DNA from 3 places in the Brachybacterium sp. AOP24-D1-21 genome. Region 3 is predicted to be linked to each of the others. Evidence: predicted binding sites of a transcription regulator. Region 3 holds the regulator's gene; each other region holds the start of a gene.

Region 1 (5,398 bases), on a different contig from region 3:
GGACCCCGTCACCGCAGCTGCCAGCGAGAAGGCGCTGGCGCTGTCCGGCGCGAGCGTGGTCGAGCTCGGCCAGGGTGCGCCGCGGGTGTTCAGCTCTGTGTTCCCGAACCTGGGGGATACCGCAGAAGACGCCGAGGTCCCCGTCTACCGCTTCAGTCCCGAGCAGGTCGCGCAGATCGTGGAGGCTGCAGGGCGCTGAGGCTACAGGGCGCTGAGGCTGCAGGGCGCTGAGGCGGAGCATCCGGACGGACCCGACCTGACCCGGGAGCGGAGTCAGCATCGGCCCCGGGGATGAACCAGCATCCGGACACGAAAAAGCCCCTGCAGACGAGTTCTGCAGGGGCTTCGTGAAGATGCTCGGGTGGCGTCAGCGACCCATGCCGAGAGGGCTGATGCCCTGGCTGGAGCGAGCGCGTGCCACTGCGGCGTAGTCCCCGCCGAGGCGGTTGTTCGGCACGGCGTTGTGGCGCTCGACGTCCTGTCCCTGCATGCGTTCGGAGAGTCGGCTCAGTGCGGAGCTGAGAGAGCGGAGGAAAGTCATGATCGGGGTCCCCTTCGGTTCGGAGTGAGGTGATCGGCCGGGCCCTGGATCGCAGGTGCCTCGACGTCATCGATACTTCTGTTATAACGCGCGGCCGGGCGGCTCCGCATTCACTCCGACCGCACAAGTTGCCAGCCTCACAAAAAGTGTGTGACCTGGTGCTCGTCCTGCCGACACGACCCGCCGACATGACCCGCTGACAGGAGAGGGCCCCACCCATGCGCGACTGGCTGCTGGAGCGGTTCCTGGCTCGGCTCTCGGAGCGGGGGCCCGGCGGCGGCGGACGGCTGCCCCGCTGGGTCCGCGCGCTCCTGGACGAGACCTTCCTCTGGGTGGCGCTCGGACAGCTGCTCCTCGCCCTGGGAGTGCGTCGCTCGAGCGTGCGCCGGCTCGCCGTGGTCCAGGCGACCCTCGACGAGGCCCGGGAGGTCTTCGGGAAGGCCGGATACGTGATCCCGCGCCTCGAAGGCATCGAGACCGATCGGGACCTGGAACGCCTCGAGGACGCGATGAGCCGCTTCGAGTCCCGGGAATTCACCGAGGAGGAGCTCAGTGCCATCCTGCCGGCCCCGCACGCCGTGCGCTGGGCCCGCGAGGCGGGCACTGTCGTGCTCGACCTCCTCGAGGAGACGCTGGGTCGGCTGCGGACCCTCAGGATCCGCACCGAGCTGATCGGCATCGACCATCGTGCCGCCCGCTCCTGGATCGTGGCGCTGCGTGAAGTCCTCGCCCGTTCCGATCTCGACACGGCTGCTGCTGAGGGATATGCGGCCCTGGCGAAGAGTCTCGAAACGCACGAGGGGGAGGGCCTCTTCGCCGCCTCGGAGCTCGAGACCAGACCTCGCGCACCGGGCCTCGGCGAGATGGGGCGCCTGGTCGGAGTGATCCGGTCGATCCCGCGCGAGACCCTCGATCGCCTGCTGCCCCTGCGCGTGCTCTCCTCCCGGGTCGTGCTGACCGCTGCGATCACCAAGGGGCTCAAGCTGCTCCGGCAAGACTGGGTTCCTCCGGGGGAGCGGCCTGATCCCGTCGAGGACGCGGAGGTGGCCCGCCATCAGGACTACCAGCGCCGCTGGCGACGGGCCCACTCGACGTTCTTCCGAGAGATCGATGAGCGGGATGCGCGTCCCGGCGCGCGACGGGCGCTGATGGGGTCCACGGCGATCCTGTGGGCGCTGAGCCTGGTGGTCCTCGGCTGGCTCCTGCTGTGGTTCCTCGGAGCCGGTGGGGTCGACCTGCCGGGAATCCTCGGTCGGTCCGCGGAGCTCCCGCCGCTCTGGCCGGGGCCGACGGTGCTGGTGCTGATCGCCGTCCTGCCGCTGTCGTACTGGACCGGATGGCTCGCCCCGATCGATCAGTCCGAACTGGTGCAGCCGGGGATGCGCACCGTCGCCGACGCCACGCCCGCTCGCCGGACTCGGGTGACGGCAGCGCGCTTCGGCTCGGTGATCTCCAGCCTGCTGTTCTTCCTGCCGTTCCTGGTGGCACTCCTGATCGATCCGAAGGACACCTTCCCGTGGGACGCCTTCGGCCCATGGCGGAACGAGAAGCTGGACGTCGGGTGGTGGGCCGTGTGGGCGCTGGCCCTGCCTGCGGCGGCCACGATCCTCGGCGGAATCGCCGGCTCGGTCCGGGGTGAGGCGCGGGCAAGGACCCTGCGGCCGAAGCTGGGATAGAGCCGAAACCGGGCCGCGGGACGACATCGTTCTAGCACTCGTCTTGCATGAGTGCCAGCGAGGGTTCTACAGTGGGGCTCGTTGGCAGTCGACGGCCGAGAGTGCCAGAGACTGCCGCAGAGGGATCTTCCCCCGGTCGGCACCGCGACGACGATCGGGAACGGATCCCCACCACCCAGAACTCAAGCAGAGTCATCTCTTCATGAAGGAGTGAGCCGCATGTCGGTCTCCATCAAGCCCCTCGAGGATCGCGTCGTCGTCAAGCCGCTCGAGGCGGAGCAGACCACCGCCTCCGGCCTGGTCATCCCGGACACCGCGAAGGAGAAGCCCCAGGAGGGCGAGGTCGTCGCCATCGGCGCCGGCCGCTTCGACGATAACGGTCAGCGCGTCCCGATGGACGTCAAGGTCGGCGACAAGGTCGTCTTCTCCAAGTACGGCGGCACCGAGCTGAAGTACGGCGGCGAGGAGTTCCTCGTCCTCGGCGCCCGCGACATCCTCGCAATCATCGAGAACTGAGCGGACTGAGCTTTATGGCCAAGGAGATTATCTACAACGAGGACGCCCGGCGCGCCCTCGAGCGTGGCGTCGACAAGCTCGCCAACACCGTCAAGGTGACGCTCGGCCCCCGCGGCCGCAACGTCGTCCTCGACAAGAAGTGGGGCGCACCCACCATCACGAACGACGGCGTGACCATCGCCCGTGAGATCGAGCTCGAGGATCCCTACGAGAACCTCGGCGCTCAGCTCACCAAGGAGGTCGCGACCAAGACCAACGACGTGGCCGGCGACGGCACCACCACCGCCACCGTCCTCGCCCAGGCCATCGTGCACGAAGGTCTGCGCAACGTCACCTCCGGCGCTGCCCCGGCAGCGCTGAAGCGCGGCATCGAGAAGGCCGTCGAGGCGCTCTCCGAGAAGCTCGGCGAGATCGCCACGCCGGTCGACGGGAAGGCCCAGATCGCCTCCGTCGCCTCCGTCTCGAGCCAGGACACCGAGATCGGCGACCTGCTCGCCGAGGCGTTCGACAAGGTCGGCAAGGACGGCGTCATCACCGTGGAGGAGTCCTCCACCACGGCGATGGAGCTCGACTTCACCGAGGGCATGCAGTTCGACAAGGGCTACATCTCCCCGCACTTCGTCACCGACGCAGACCGCCAGGAGACCGTCCTCGAGGACGCCCAGGTGCTGCTGCACCAGGGCAAGATCTCGGCCGTGGCGGACATCCTGCCGCTGCTGGAGAAGGTCGTCGAGGGTGGCAAGCCGCTGTTCATCATCGCGGAGGACGTCGACGGCGAGGCCCTGTCCACGCTGGTCGTCAACAAGATCCGTGGCACCTTCAAGGGTGCAGCGGTCAAGGCTCCCGCGTTCGGCGATCGCCGCAAGGCGATGCTGCAGGACATCGCGGTGCTCACCGGCGCCCAGGTGGTCACCTCTGACCTCGGTCTGGATCTCAAGACCGTCGGCACCGAGGTGCTCGGCCAGGCCGGCCGCATCGTCGTCACCAAGGATTCGACCACCATCGTGGGCGGCGCTGGCGATGACCAGGCCGTCGCCGATCGGGTCGCGCAGATCCGCGCCGAGATCGAGAACACCGACTCCGACTGGGATCGTGAGAAGCTCCAGGAGCGTCTCGCGAAGCTGGCTGGCGGTGTCGCCGTGATCAAGGTCGGGGCTCACACCGAGGTGGAGCTCAAGGAGAAGAAGATGCGCATCGAGGACGCGGTCTCCGCGACCCGCGCTGCGATCGAGGAGGGCATCGTCTCCGGTGGCGGAAGCGCCATCGTCCAGGCGTCCTCCATCCTTGAGGACGGCCTCGGCCTCGAGGGCGATGAGGCTGTCGGCGTGCGCGCCGTCGCCCGCGCCGTCGTCGAGCCGCTGCGCTGGATCGCCGAGAACGCCGGCCTCGAGGGCTACGTCGTGGTCGAGAAGGTCCGGGAGGCCGCTCTCGGCACCGGCCTGAACGCCGCGACCGGCGAGTACGTCGACCTGGTGGCAGCCGGCATCATCGACCCCGTCAAGGTCACGCGCTCCGCCCTGCGGAACGCCGCCTCGATCGCGGCCATGGTGCTGACCACCGAAACCCTCATCATCGACAAGCGCGACGACGAGGACGAGTGACCGCTCGACAGAGCATCGACTGATCAGCTGATCAGCTCGCACCGAACGGGCGGGTGATCCGGGGAGACCCGGGCCACCCGCCCGTTCTGCATGCCGGGCCCGTTCTGCATGCCGGGCCGCGTGACATCGGCCGAGATCGGAAGACCTCCATCGCGGCGACCGCCCCCGCATGTGAATGTTGGGATGGGTCATCGTTGCTGGTGAGGTACGGGGACTGCGGCGCGTCCGAGGTGTGGCGAGCCGCGTCTGAACCATGTCTCCTGGACGTAAGATGGGCTGAATCACAACCAGGGCGACGGTCGGAGGAGAAGTGGTGATCAGTACACCGGATGTCGCGATCCCGGCGCAGGATGGAGACCTCCCCACCCGCACCTACGGGCCCCCCGCCTCTGTGGTGATCGGTTCCCTCGTGGTGGGCTTCGTGTTCCTGGTGGTGCTCGAGTTCCTGGTCATCATCAGCTTCGTCGGCCAGAGGCTCTGGAACCACCCTGAGCTGATGCACGATCTCGTGTTCACCCTGCCGCTGCTGATCTGGGTGCTGATCGCCGTGACGGTGACCGTGGCGGTGCTGCGGGTGATCACCTCCTGGCTGCAGATCGATGAGGACGGCTTCGAGCTGCGGAGCCTGTTCCGGCGTACGCGGAAGACCAGCTGGGACGAGGTCGGGCAGGTCATCGCGGCGCGTGACATCGATCGCGGTGCGAGCGCAGCGGAAGCGCTCGATGCGCCCGAGACCGCCTACGACGGTGTCTACATCCTGGATCCGCAGGGGCGCCGGATCCTTGCGGTCACAAGCCGCTTGTTCGGTCAGCGGGCCCAGGCGATGACGCTCCACCGTGCGCGGGAGGCTGGAGTGGACATCGTGCACATCGACGCCATCACCCCCGCTGAGCTGATACGCCAGGCGCCGCAGGCGATGACCTTCGTGGATCGCCATCCCAACCCGCTGCTCCTGGCGCTGCTGCTGTTCTACATCGGCCACAACGTGCTGACCTTCATCGTGTGGGGGCTGTGAACGCAGTCTCCGAAGGGCCAGGCCCGGGAGCCAGTTCTGGAACCGGCTC
Region 2 (5,398 bases), on a different contig from region 3:
CATGTTCGACTCCGACCTGCACGCGGTGATGACCTGCCGCACGCAGGCCACCTGGACGGGCTTCGGCTGGGACGAGCCCGGGGACCCCGAGGAGCTGGACCCGATCACCCTCGACGGCAAGGAGCTCGCGGCGCATCGCACCACGGGCACCCATGACGGACAGGACGCGGTGGGGGAGATGTACTGCGCCGACGTGGCCGATGACGTGGTGCAGATCGTGGTCGAGACCCACGGCGCGACGGAGCTGTCTCCCGAGATCCGGCAGATCCTCGACAGCTGGGTCTGGACCGAGGGCTGAGCCCGGGCTGCGCCGGCGGCGTCAATCCCCGGCGTCAGTCCCCGCGTCAGTCCCCGACGCGCCAGTCGATCGGCGCCGCACCCTGCTTCGCGAGCAACGCGTTCGCACCCGAGAACGGCCGGGAGCCGAAGAACCCTCGCGAGGCCGACAGCGGACTGGGGTGCGGGCTGGCGATGTACGGCACCTCGCCCAGCAGGGGGATCAGGGACTGGGCATCGCGTCCCCACAGGATCGCCACCAGCGGACCGCCGCGCGCCACCAGCTGGCGCAGCGCCTGCCCGGTGATCTCCTCCCAGCCGCGGCGACGGTGTGAGGCGGCGGCCCCGGGGGCGACGGTGAGCACCCGGTTCAGCAGCAGCACACCCTGGTCCTGCCAGGCGGAGAGATCGCCATGGGGTGCGCGCGGGATCCCCAGATCGCTCTCGAGCTCCGTGTAGATGTTCGTCAGCGACCTCGGCAGCGGGCGCACCTCCCGCTCCACCGCGAAGGAGAGCCCGATCGGATGGCCAGGGGTCGGATACGGATCCTGGCCGACGATCAGCACCCGCACCTCGGCCAGCGGGCGCGTGAAGGCGCGCAGCACCCGATCAGGAGCGGGCAGATAGCCGCGACCGGCGTCCTCCTCGGAACGCAGGAACCCCTCCAGCTCCCGAAGGCGGGGTTCGACGGGCGCGAGCGCCTCAGCCCAGTCGGCGGCGATGTTCTCGGCGAGCGATGTCGACACGGCTCCAGTCTTCCACCGGACCAGTCACCGGCGCCCCGCTGAGCGGCGCGCGTGAGCCGTTCCCCACCCGGGCCGGGTCAGCGGCGCGCCGGACAGGACCGGCGCGTCCCGGCCCTTACCCTGGGGCTATGTCCTCCGATATCGCTCATCGAGCTTCCCGCGCAGCGCTCGCCGCCGCGGGAACCGTCGAGGCTGCGGAGGCTCTGGAGGCTCTGGAGGCTCTGGAGGCTCTGGAGGCTGTGGAGGCTGTGGAGGCCACAGAATCGGAGCAGCAGCTCTCCGCGGGTGAAGAACCGGAGCAGGGCGACGACACTCCCGCCACGATGTCCGATGCGTCACTGCCCGGCCCGCAGGGCGGGCTCAGCGAGCGGGACCGCCGGATCCTCGCCCTCGAAGGTCGCACCTTCCGCTACGTCGGCGCGAAGGAACGGGCGATCCGTGAGCAGATCGGCCTGTCGAAGGTCGCGTACTACGTGCGTCTGAATGCACTTCTGGACGAGCCCGCCGCACTGCGGGCCGCGCCCTCCGTCGTCCACCGACTGCGGGGCCGGCGCACGTCCGAGGATGGCGCCACGGGCGCCGCCGACACCCACCGAGTGGCCTGAGCGGAGTCACCCGCAGGGCGTGTGCTCCGCACCCGGCGCGGGTGGAGCAGGTTTAATGGGGCCGTGGCTGATTCCCAGTATCCGTACCCGCCGGACCGTTTCGACGATGAGGCGGACGCCGTGTCCTTCCACGGCGCCCACCGCGCCGAGCTCCCGTTCTGGCGGGAGAACCTGCTGTACATCATCATCATCGGCGCCGCCGCGGTGCTGCTCGTCGTGCTGCTCTTCTTCATCGGAGGCATGGGCAACAACGGCGATGACCGCGCAGAGGACCCCACCTCCGCCGCGGCCGAGAGCGAAGCCGCCGAGCAGAGCGCCGAGGAGACCGCTGCCGAGGAGGAAGCCGAGCCCGCCCCCGAGCCCGACCTCACCACTCCGGTGCTGGTGGTCAACGCCGGCGGCATCAACGGCCTGGCCGGCACCTGGCGCGACACCCTCGAAGGTGAAGGCTGGGAGGACGTCAGCGTCACCACCTCGGACAACGCCCAGCAGGAGCCGGTGGTCTTCTACCGCGACGAGGGCGACGCGGACACCGCTCAGGCTCTCGCCGAGCGCGCCGGCGCCGGCGAAGCCCGTCAGAGCGACGAGTACGACGCCCGCATCACCCTGGTCGCCGTGGCTGAGCCCGGCGATGCCGGCGGTGACGCCGAGGGCGAAGGCTGACAGAGCTCGCTCTCGACAGCAGGAGGCTCGAGCGGCAGGCGGCGACCCAGGAGGTCGGCGCCTGTCGCTCTCCTGATTCCCGGGCCGTTCCGGAGGGCTCCGCAGCGCGGAGCTCTGACACAGGGCGAAGCGACTGCGACCCGACAGCGACTCGACCGATGTGTCCGCCATGAGCAGAGAGTTAGCACTCTCCGCCTTCGAGTGCTTATGATGATCTGGCACTCGGTGATCGAGAGTGACAGCGCCTCGTGCGCTCGAGCTCGCGCGCACCGGGGGCACGATCGGCAGGCGGTCCACCGCTTCGCCGACCACGAACATTCCGGCCCCGTGAGGGGGTCGCCGCTGTGGGACATGAACACGGCGTCGGCTCTCGTCCGTCGCGGGCACAGGGTCGGGTGGACACCACACCACACGGGAGAGATTCCACAATGGCCAAGCTCATCGCATACGACGAGGAGGCCCGGCGCGGCCTCGAGCGGGGAATGAACCAGCTCGCGAACGCCGTCAAGGTCACCCTCGGCCCCAAGGGCCGCAACGTCGTGCTCGAGAAGTCCTGGGGCGCGCCCACCATCACCAACGACGGCGTGTCGATCGCCAAGGAGATCGAGCTCGACGATCCCTACGAGAAGATCGGCGCGGAGCTGGTGAAGGAGGTCGCCAAGAAGACGGACGACATCGCCGGCGACGGCACCACCACCGCCACCGTCCTCGCACAGGCCCTCGTCAAGGAGGGGCTGCGCAACGTGGCCGCCGGCGCCAACCCGATCGCGCTCAAGCGCGGCATCGACAAGGCCGTGGCAGCCGTCACGGAGACCCTGCTCTCGCAGGCTCACGAGATCGAGACCAAGGAGCAGATCGCCTCCACCGCAGCCATCTCCGCCGCTGACCCGGCCATCGGCGAGCTCATCGCCGAGGCGCTGGACAAGGTCGGCAAGGAAGGCGTGATCACGGTCGAGGAGTCCAACACCATGGGCCTCGAGCTGGAGCTCACCGAGGGCATGCGGTTCGACAAGGGCTACATCTCGCCCTACTTCGTCACCGACGCCGATCGCCAGGAGACGGTCCTCGAGGACCCCTACATCCTGCTGATCTCCTCGAAGATCTCCTCCGTCAAGGATCTGCTGCCGCTGCTGGAGAAGGTCATCCAGTCCGGCAAGCCGCTCGCGATCCTCGCCGAGGATGTCGACGGCGAGGCGCTCGCGGTGCTCGTGGTCAACAAGCTGCGCGGCTCCTTCAAGTCCGTCGCCGTCAAGGCACCGGGCTTCGGCGATCGTCGTAAGGCGATGCTCGAGGACATGGCCATCCTCACCGGTGGCCAGGTCATCTCCGAGGAGGTCGGCCTGAAGCTGGAGACCGCCGGGCTCGAGCTGCTCGGCCAGGCCCGCAAGGTCGTCGTGACCAAGGACGAGACCACCATCGTCGAGGGCTCCGGCGACGCCGAGCGCATCGCCGGTCGCGTGTCCCAGATCCGCACCGAGATCGAGAACTCCGACTCGGACTACGACCGCGAGAAGCTCCAGGAGCGCCTCGCGAAGCTGGCCGGCGGCGTGGCCGTCATCAAGGCCGGCGCCGCCACCGAGGTGGAGCTCAAGGAGCGCAAGCACCGCATCGAGGATGCCGTGCGCAACGCCAAGGCTGCTGTGGATGAGGGCGTCGTCGCCGGTGGCGGCGTCGCGCTGCTGCAGGCCGGTGCCGACACCTTCAGCAAGCTCACCCTCGAGGGTGACGAGGCCACCGGGGCGAACATCGTCAAGGTCGCCATCGAGGCCCCGCTCAAGCAGATCGCGGTCAACGCCGGTCTCGAGGGCGGCGTCGTCGCGGAGAAGGTCAAGCACCTCCCCGTCGGCCAGGGCCTGAACGCCGCGACCGGTGTGTATGAGGATCTGATCGCCGCCGGGATCATCGACCCGGTCAAGGTCACCCGCTCCGCGCTGCAGAACGCGGCGTCGATCGCGGGCCTGTTCCTCACCACCGAGGCCGTCGTGGCCGACAAGCCGGAGCCCAAGGCCCCGGCCGGCGGCGGCGACGACATGGGTGGCATGGGCGGAATGGGCGGCATGATGTGATCTCCTGATCACGCCGCTCCCACCGGAGCACCGCAGTGCCCCGATCCTCTCCGGAGGGTCGGGGCACTGTGCTGTCCGGCCCAGCGGTATCCAGCCCTGCGCTGTCCGGTGGCCCTGCTGCCGCACTCCTCCCCATCCCCGGTGCTCACCCTGGGCCCTTGACCCTGTCTCGAGGGCAATGGCGAGCATCAGCAGTGCCGGGAGGCGGCACGACGCCGCCGACTGCGGGAGCAGGTCGCCCGGGAGCGAGCGGAGCATCTCGAGATGATGCTCGGAGCGAGGCCTCGATGACGAACCCGTGAACGGTCCGGGTGTCTCTGGTCGAGGTCCAGGACTGATCACCTGCTCCGCGCGGCCGCCAGCCACGACGCAGTCGGGCGCGGGGACAATGGAGCCATGACCTACGAGATGCAGGATTCGATCGTCGTCCCCTCCACCCCGGACGAGGTGTACGCGCTGATCAGCGACGTCACGCGGACGGGCGAGTGGAGTCAGCAGTGCCTGCGCTGCGAGTGGGACAGCGAGCAGCGAGGAGTGGGCGCCCGCTTCACGGGGTTCAACCGCACCCCGGAGCGCGAATGGCAGACCACCTCCGAAGTCATCGCGGCCACCCCGGGAGAGCACTTCGCCTTGTCGGTGGGACCCGGCCGTGCCCAGTGGGGGTACCGGCTGCGGCCGGCCGCGGGCGGCGGTACGGAGCTGACCGAGTACACGCTCACCCCGTTACCTTGTTCGTAGCCCCGGACCTCTCCGGGATCGGGGTTGCTGGCCTGTCGGGCCCGGCATGACTATTGCCCCCAGTCGTTCATGATCCGGGGGGTGTTGTCACCGGGTCCCGGTAGGCGTCAGAGGATCGCTGATAGGGACCAGACCAAGTCGCGCGAGGTCATGCCGGCAGGTCGGGCGTAACGTGGATGCCGAGCTCTGGGGCCGCAGGACAAGCCAGCTTCGTTCCTGCCCGCACCAGCCTTGGAGGACCTCATGATCTCCGAACACGACAGTGTTGACGTGTTCATCGGTATCGACGTCGGAAAGTCCGACC
Region 3 (5,398 bases):
GGAGCGAGCCGGACGCGCAGCAGGAGTCCTTCCGCCGTTTCGCCGAGTACGTGGACCAGCATCGCGAGCTCTACGCCACGATCTTCGAGCTCCCCACCGGCGCCGAGGTGCGTCGGCGGGTCTCCCGCGTGATGGCCGATGCACTGCAGGCGCGGCTGGAGAAGGTCGCCACGCCGCCGGAGGGGATCAGCGCCGAGGCCATCAGCTCCGCCCTCGCTGCCGCATACACGCACCTGCTCGGCATGTGGGTGCGCGGGGAGCTCGAGGCGACGGTGGACGATGTGATGGCGCACCTGACCGTACTGATGCCGGCCTGGTTGATGGATCCTGCGACCCCGCCGACGGCGGCGGACCGCAGGTGAGGCCTCAGCCCCAGCGCCCCACCAGGGCGCTGAGCACAGCGATCGCGGCGGGGCCGGCGGTCGAGGAGCGCAGCACCTCGGGACCGAGCAGCACAGAGCGGGCGCCGGTCTCGCGCAGCTGAGCGAGCTCCTCAGGATCGATGCCGCCCTCGGGGCCGACGATCACGAGGATCTCCTCGAGACCGTCCTCGCTCGCGGAGCGCAGATCCTCGGCGAGGCTCATCAGGCCCACGGACTCCTGCTCGTGGAGCACCAGCACCAGCGTCCCCTCGACCTCTCGTCCTCGCAGGTCAGCGACCAGCTGCGGCGTGGTCACGGGCTCGCCGACCGCGGGGATGCCGGGCCGACGGCACTGCTTGACCGCAGCGCGCACGGTCGCCTCCCACTTGGTGCGTCCCTTACGCAGCTTCTCCCCGCGCCAGACGGACACCGAGCGCCGCGCGATCCACGGCACCACCCGGTCGACCCCGAGCTCGGTGGCCGATTCCACGGCCTGCTCGTCGCGCCCGCCGGTGGCCAGGGCCTGCACCAGGGTGAGGCGAGGCAGGCGCTGCACGGCCGGTGAGGGGTCCGCGAGAAGGCACAGGTCCAGCGCCTCCTTGCGGGCGGCGGTCACCTCGGCGAGGACCTGACGGCCGGGGGCGTCGGTGAGCAGCACCTGCTCCCCCACGCCGATCCGCGCCACCTTCGCGGCGTGTCGGCCCTCGTCGCCCGCCAGTACCAGGGCATCGCCCGCGACGACGGCGGCCAGGGTGTCGTCGAGGATCAGGAAGCTCGGCGGCGTGGTGGGCATCAGGTGCTCTCCCGTCGGTCTCAGAAGTCGCGCAGGCGCTCGCGGAGCTTCGCGAACGGGCCGTGGCCCTTGGTGCGGCGTGTGGTCTCGTCGCCGCGCAGCGCGGCGAGCTGCTGGAGCAGATCCCGCTCCTCCTCGGTGAGCGAGGTGGGGACATCCACATCGAGCACCACGCGGATGTCACCGCGGCGTTCGCGGCGCAGCGGGGTGACGCCGAGCCCCTTCAGGACGATCTCCTCACCGGGCTGCGAGCCGGGGCGCACATCGAGATCCTGAGGGCCGTCGAAGGTATCCAGCGGGATGGTGGCGCCGAGCGCGGCGGTGGTCATGGGGACCGCGATCGTGGTGACCAGGTCGTCGCCCGACCGCTCGAACATCTCGTGGTCGGTGACGGCCAGCTCGACGAAGAGGTCGCCGGAGGGCCCGCCCGCCTCGCCCGTCTCGCCCTCTCCGCGCAGCTGGATCCGAGTGCCGTTCTCGACACCGGAGGGGATCCGCACGGTCACCGTGCGCTCGGAGGCGGTGCGGCCATGACCGGAGCAGCCGGTGCAGGGGCTCTCGATCACATCGCCGTGGCCCTCGCAGGTGGGGCAGGGTGCCATGGTGACCATCTGGCCCAGCAGCGACTGGGCGACGCGCTGGACGTGGCCGGAGCCGTTGCAGGCGGTGCAGCGGGTGGGGCTGGTGCCGGGCTCGCAGCAGGAACCGGTGCAGCGCTCGCACAGCACTGCGGTGCGGAAGGTGACCTTCTCCTCGGTGCCGAAGACCACGTCACGCAGGTCGATCTTCACACGGCGCAGCACATCTCCGCCACGTCGCTGGCGGGGCACGGGGCCCTGGTTGCGGCCGCGCATGCCGGAGGCGCCGGCGAACATGTCGAAGATGTCGTTGAAGTCGAAGCCGCCACCGCCGCCACCGGGGAAGCCGCCCATGCCCGGGCCGCCACCCATGTCGTACTGCCGGCGCTTGTCCGCATGGGAGAGGGTCTCGTAGGCCTGGGAGACCCGCTTGAACTTCTCGGCCGCCTCGGGGTCCGGATTGACGTCCGGGTGGAGCGTGCGGGCGAGCTTGCGGTACGCCTTCTTGATCTCATCAGTCGTCGCTTCGCGGGAGACGCCGAGGAGGTCGTAGTAATCGTCGTTCACTGCAGTGGGGTCCTTACCGGGGAGTCGGTGCCGCGGGCGGCGGGCACGGGGCGTCGAGTGGCATGGGCGGCCGGGCGGGGGTGAGCCCGCGGAGCCCGCCCGAGGCTATTCGAGAAAGCGGGAGACGTAACGGGCGATGGCCTGGACGGTCGAGATGCCGGTGACGTAATCCATCCGGCTGGGTCCCAGGATCGCGACATGCGAGCCGACACCGTACCCGGCGCCGACGACCGCGGCCTGATGCAGCGCCCGGTCCTGGAGCTCGGTCCCGATGCGCACCTCGACGGCGCCCGGCGAGGCGTGCATCTCGGTGAACAGGCGCAGCAGCACCAGCTGCTCCTCGAGCACGTCCAGCAACGGCTCGACGTCACGGGCGAAGTCCTCAGCCGATCGCGCGATGTTCGCGGTGCCGGCCATCATGATCCGGCCCTCGGCACGAGTCGCTGCGAGCGCGGCGAGAGCCTCGGACACCTCGGCGGCGGCCGGTCGCTCCGGGGGCGTGAGCGCTTCGAGGAAGTCCTCCAGCGGCGTGGCGAGGTCGGTGACCTCGCGGCCTGCGACGACACGATTGAGCTGGTCGCGCAGCACCGCGTAGTACTCGGCAGGTTTGCCGGCGTTGATAGGCACGGTGCGCTGATCCACCCGGCCGGACTCGGTGATCAGCACCACCAGCAGCAGGGAGTCGGCGACCTTGACCAGTTCGACATGCCGGATCCGGGCCTGCCTGCGGGCCGGGTACTGCACCATCGCGACCTGCTGGGTGAGCTGCGCCAGCACCCGCACGGTCCGAGCCAGCAGCTCCTCGACATCGCCCGAGTCCTCGAGCAGCGTACGGATCGCCCGGCGTTCGGGGGCGGAGAGCGGCTTGATGGTGGCGACGTGGTCGACGAAGGTGCGGTAGCCCTTGTCGGTGGGGACACGCCCCGCCGAGGTATGCGGCTGATGGATCAGCCCCTCCTCCTCGAGCAGCGACATGTCGTTGCGCACTGTCGCAGCGGAGACCCCGAGCTCGTGGCGTTCCAGGAGCGACTTGGAGCCGACGGGCTCGCGGGTGGAGACGTAGTCCTCGACGATCGCGCCGAGGATCTGGAGCTTGCGGGCGTCCGTCTCGCTCACCTCCTGCGCTGCGTGCGTCCAAAGTCGTGGTCTCTCATTTGGCACTCTCTCATGCCAGGTGCCAATCCTACGCGCCCCGGCGCGCTGCGCGGGGAGGCGTTCGCCACGGGTGTACGGTGTCGCGCGTGCCTGCTGACTTCCCCGACCGGTACGGCCGCGACGTGCTGTCCTCCGGTCCGCCCGCCCATCATCGTCGCCGTCCCGTGGCCCGCGAGGTCCCCGCTCAGCGGGGCCTGGTCGCCGAGGAGGCCTCCACGGGGTTCACCGGCGCGGTGACCCGCGTGGAGAAGATCGCCGGAGAGCTCGTGGTCGAGCTGGAGGACGGCCGCGGCGTCCGCCGGACGTTCCCACTGGGCCCCGGCTTCATGATCGATGGACAGCCCGTGGTGCTCACCCGCGCCGTCGCGACTGCCTCCGCACCCGTGCGCCGGCGCTCCGCCTCCGGGTCCGTCTTCGTCGAAGGGGCGAAGGCACGCACCGCCCGCGCCTCCCGGATCTGGGTCGAGGGCACCCATGATGCGGAGCTGGTGCAGAAGGTGTGGGGCCACGACCTGCGCATCGAGGGCATCGTCGTCGAACAGCTCGAGGGCGCGGACAACCTCGCCGAGCGCGTGCGTGAGTTCGGACCTTCTCCCGGGCGCCGGCTCGGGATCCTCGTGGATCATCTTGTGAAGGGTTCGAAGGAGTCCCGCATCGCCGCCGAGGTCATGGCGCTGCCTGGCGCCCGAGGCAATGTCACGGTGGTCGGACACCCGTACGTCGATGTCTGGCAGGCGGTCAAACCCGCCCGGGTGGGGCTCACGGCATGGCCGCACATCCCCAAGGGCACCGACATCAAGGTCGGCTCCCTCGCCGCGCTCGGCTGGCCCCATGCGGACAAGTCCGATATCGGACTCGGCTGGAAGCGGATCCTGTCGACCGTCCGCTCCTACGCCGACGTCGAGCCGACGCTCTCGGGCCGCATCGAGGAGCTCATCGACTTCGTGACCGTGGACCACTCCTGACTGGGGGTTAACCCCCGGTCGATACGGCGGCACGCCACGCGGACGCCGCAGGCGATGCTCTATAGGCTGGCTGCATCAGCCCGTCGCCGGCGTGAGAGCCGGCCCGTCCCGAAGAAGGAACCATGAGCCAGACTCCGCATCCGCATGATCCGTTCGGCATCGAGCCCGGCACCCCCGCCGAGCAGGCCGCCCCCACCTCGGATCCCTCGCTGCATCCGCACGACCCCTTCGCCTACGGTCCCGACGCCTCTCGCGTCCCGTCGCCGCCGAGCGCCGGTGAGCCCGCGGCGCAGGCCCCCCATCTCGCCGCGCCGGCTCCCGCTCCTGCGGGCCACAGCGCATATCGCGCGCAGGGTGGCGCACCGGGTGGGGCGCCGGGCGGGGAGCAGACGGACCAGCCGGCTCCCGGCACCAAGGGTGTCTACGAGGGGCCCCTGAGCGGTCAGCCGCTGAATCGCTCCGACTCCCGCATGTGGGGGATGTTCTCGCAGCTCGCCGTGGTCCTCGGGCACGTGATCAGCTGGGGCTTCCTCGGCTGGGTCGGCCCGCTGATCATCTTCCTGATGTACAAGGACCGCGATCGCTTCGTGCGCTTCCACGCCACCGAAGCGCTCAACGGCGCGATCGCCGTGCTCATCGCTCAGGTTGCCCTCACCATCGTGATCACGATCCTGACCATCTTCACTCTCGGCGTCGGCTCGATCCTGTACCCGCTGGTCGGGCTCCCCGCACTTCTTCAGCTGGTGTTCTCGATCGTCGGCGCGGTCAAGGCCAACCAGGGCGAGTACTGGGCCTACCCGTTCAACCTCCGCCTGGTGAAGTGACCGGCCCGGCGTCCACTGCACCATGAGCACGAGAGCCCTCGGGATCCCACGATCCCGGGGGCTCTTCCGCTGCCCTCACATCCAGTTCACGCCGTCGTGCTCGAACTCGCGGACGCGGTGGGCGATCATCCGTCGCAGCAGGTCCGTGGGCACC

What was found. The regulator HrcA, encoded in region 3, represses chaperone genes, less so after heat shock. The targets are predictions, from matches to a motif close to TTNGCACTCGNNNNNNNCGAGTGCNAA.
Region 1: a site for HrcA is predicted at 2,249-2,275, ahead of groES (co-chaperone GroES). Genes of this name have one in related genera too.
Region 2: a site for HrcA is predicted at 2,506-2,532, ahead of groL (chaperonin GroEL). Genes of this name have one in related genera too.

Annotation. Positions count from the first base shown of each region.
Region 1 covers NZ_JBQSXX010000001.1:2,780,465-2,785,862, forward strand. Annotated here, with positions in the region: gene ACT3UF_RS12460 (metallophosphoesterase family protein) at 1-199, shown strand, start outside; gene ACT3UF_RS12465 (hypothetical protein) at 368-541, opposite strand; gene ACT3UF_RS12470 (hypothetical protein) at 760-2,217, shown strand; gene groES (co-chaperone GroES) at 2,437-2,733, shown strand; gene groL (chaperonin GroEL) at 2,748-4,334, shown strand; gene ACT3UF_RS12485 (hypothetical protein) at 4,648-5,349, shown strand; gene ACT3UF_RS12490 (pseudouridine synthase) at 5,346-5,398, shown strand, end outside.
Region 2 covers NZ_JBQSXX010000001.1:2,672,667-2,678,064, forward strand. Annotated here, with positions in the region: gene ACT3UF_RS11960 (hypothetical protein) at 1-298, shown strand, start outside; gene ACT3UF_RS11965 (uracil-DNA glycosylase) at 345-1,022, opposite strand; gene ACT3UF_RS11970 (DUF3263 domain-containing protein) at 1,151-1,627, shown strand; gene ACT3UF_RS11975 (LytR C-terminal domain-containing protein) at 1,691-2,290, shown strand; gene groL (chaperonin GroEL) at 2,719-4,356, shown strand; gene ACT3UF_RS11985 (SRPBCC family protein) at 4,753-5,094, shown strand; gene ACT3UF_RS11990 (IS110 family transposase) at 5,338-5,398, shown strand, end outside.
Region 3 covers NZ_JBQSXX010000002.1:769,497-774,894, reverse strand. Annotated here, with positions in the region: gene ACT3UF_RS18190 (TetR/AcrR family transcriptional regulator) at 1-362, shown strand, start outside; gene ACT3UF_RS18185 (16S rRNA (uracil(1498)-N(3))-methyltransferase) at 367-1,155, opposite strand; gene dnaJ (molecular chaperone DnaJ) at 1,176-2,300, opposite strand; gene hrcA (heat-inducible transcriptional repressor HrcA) at 2,406-3,416, opposite strand; gene ACT3UF_RS18170 (DUF3097 domain-containing protein) at 3,542-4,420, shown strand; gene ACT3UF_RS18165 (DUF4870 domain-containing protein) at 4,543-5,244, shown strand; gene ACT3UF_RS18160 (iron chaperone) at 5,320-5,398, opposite strand, start outside.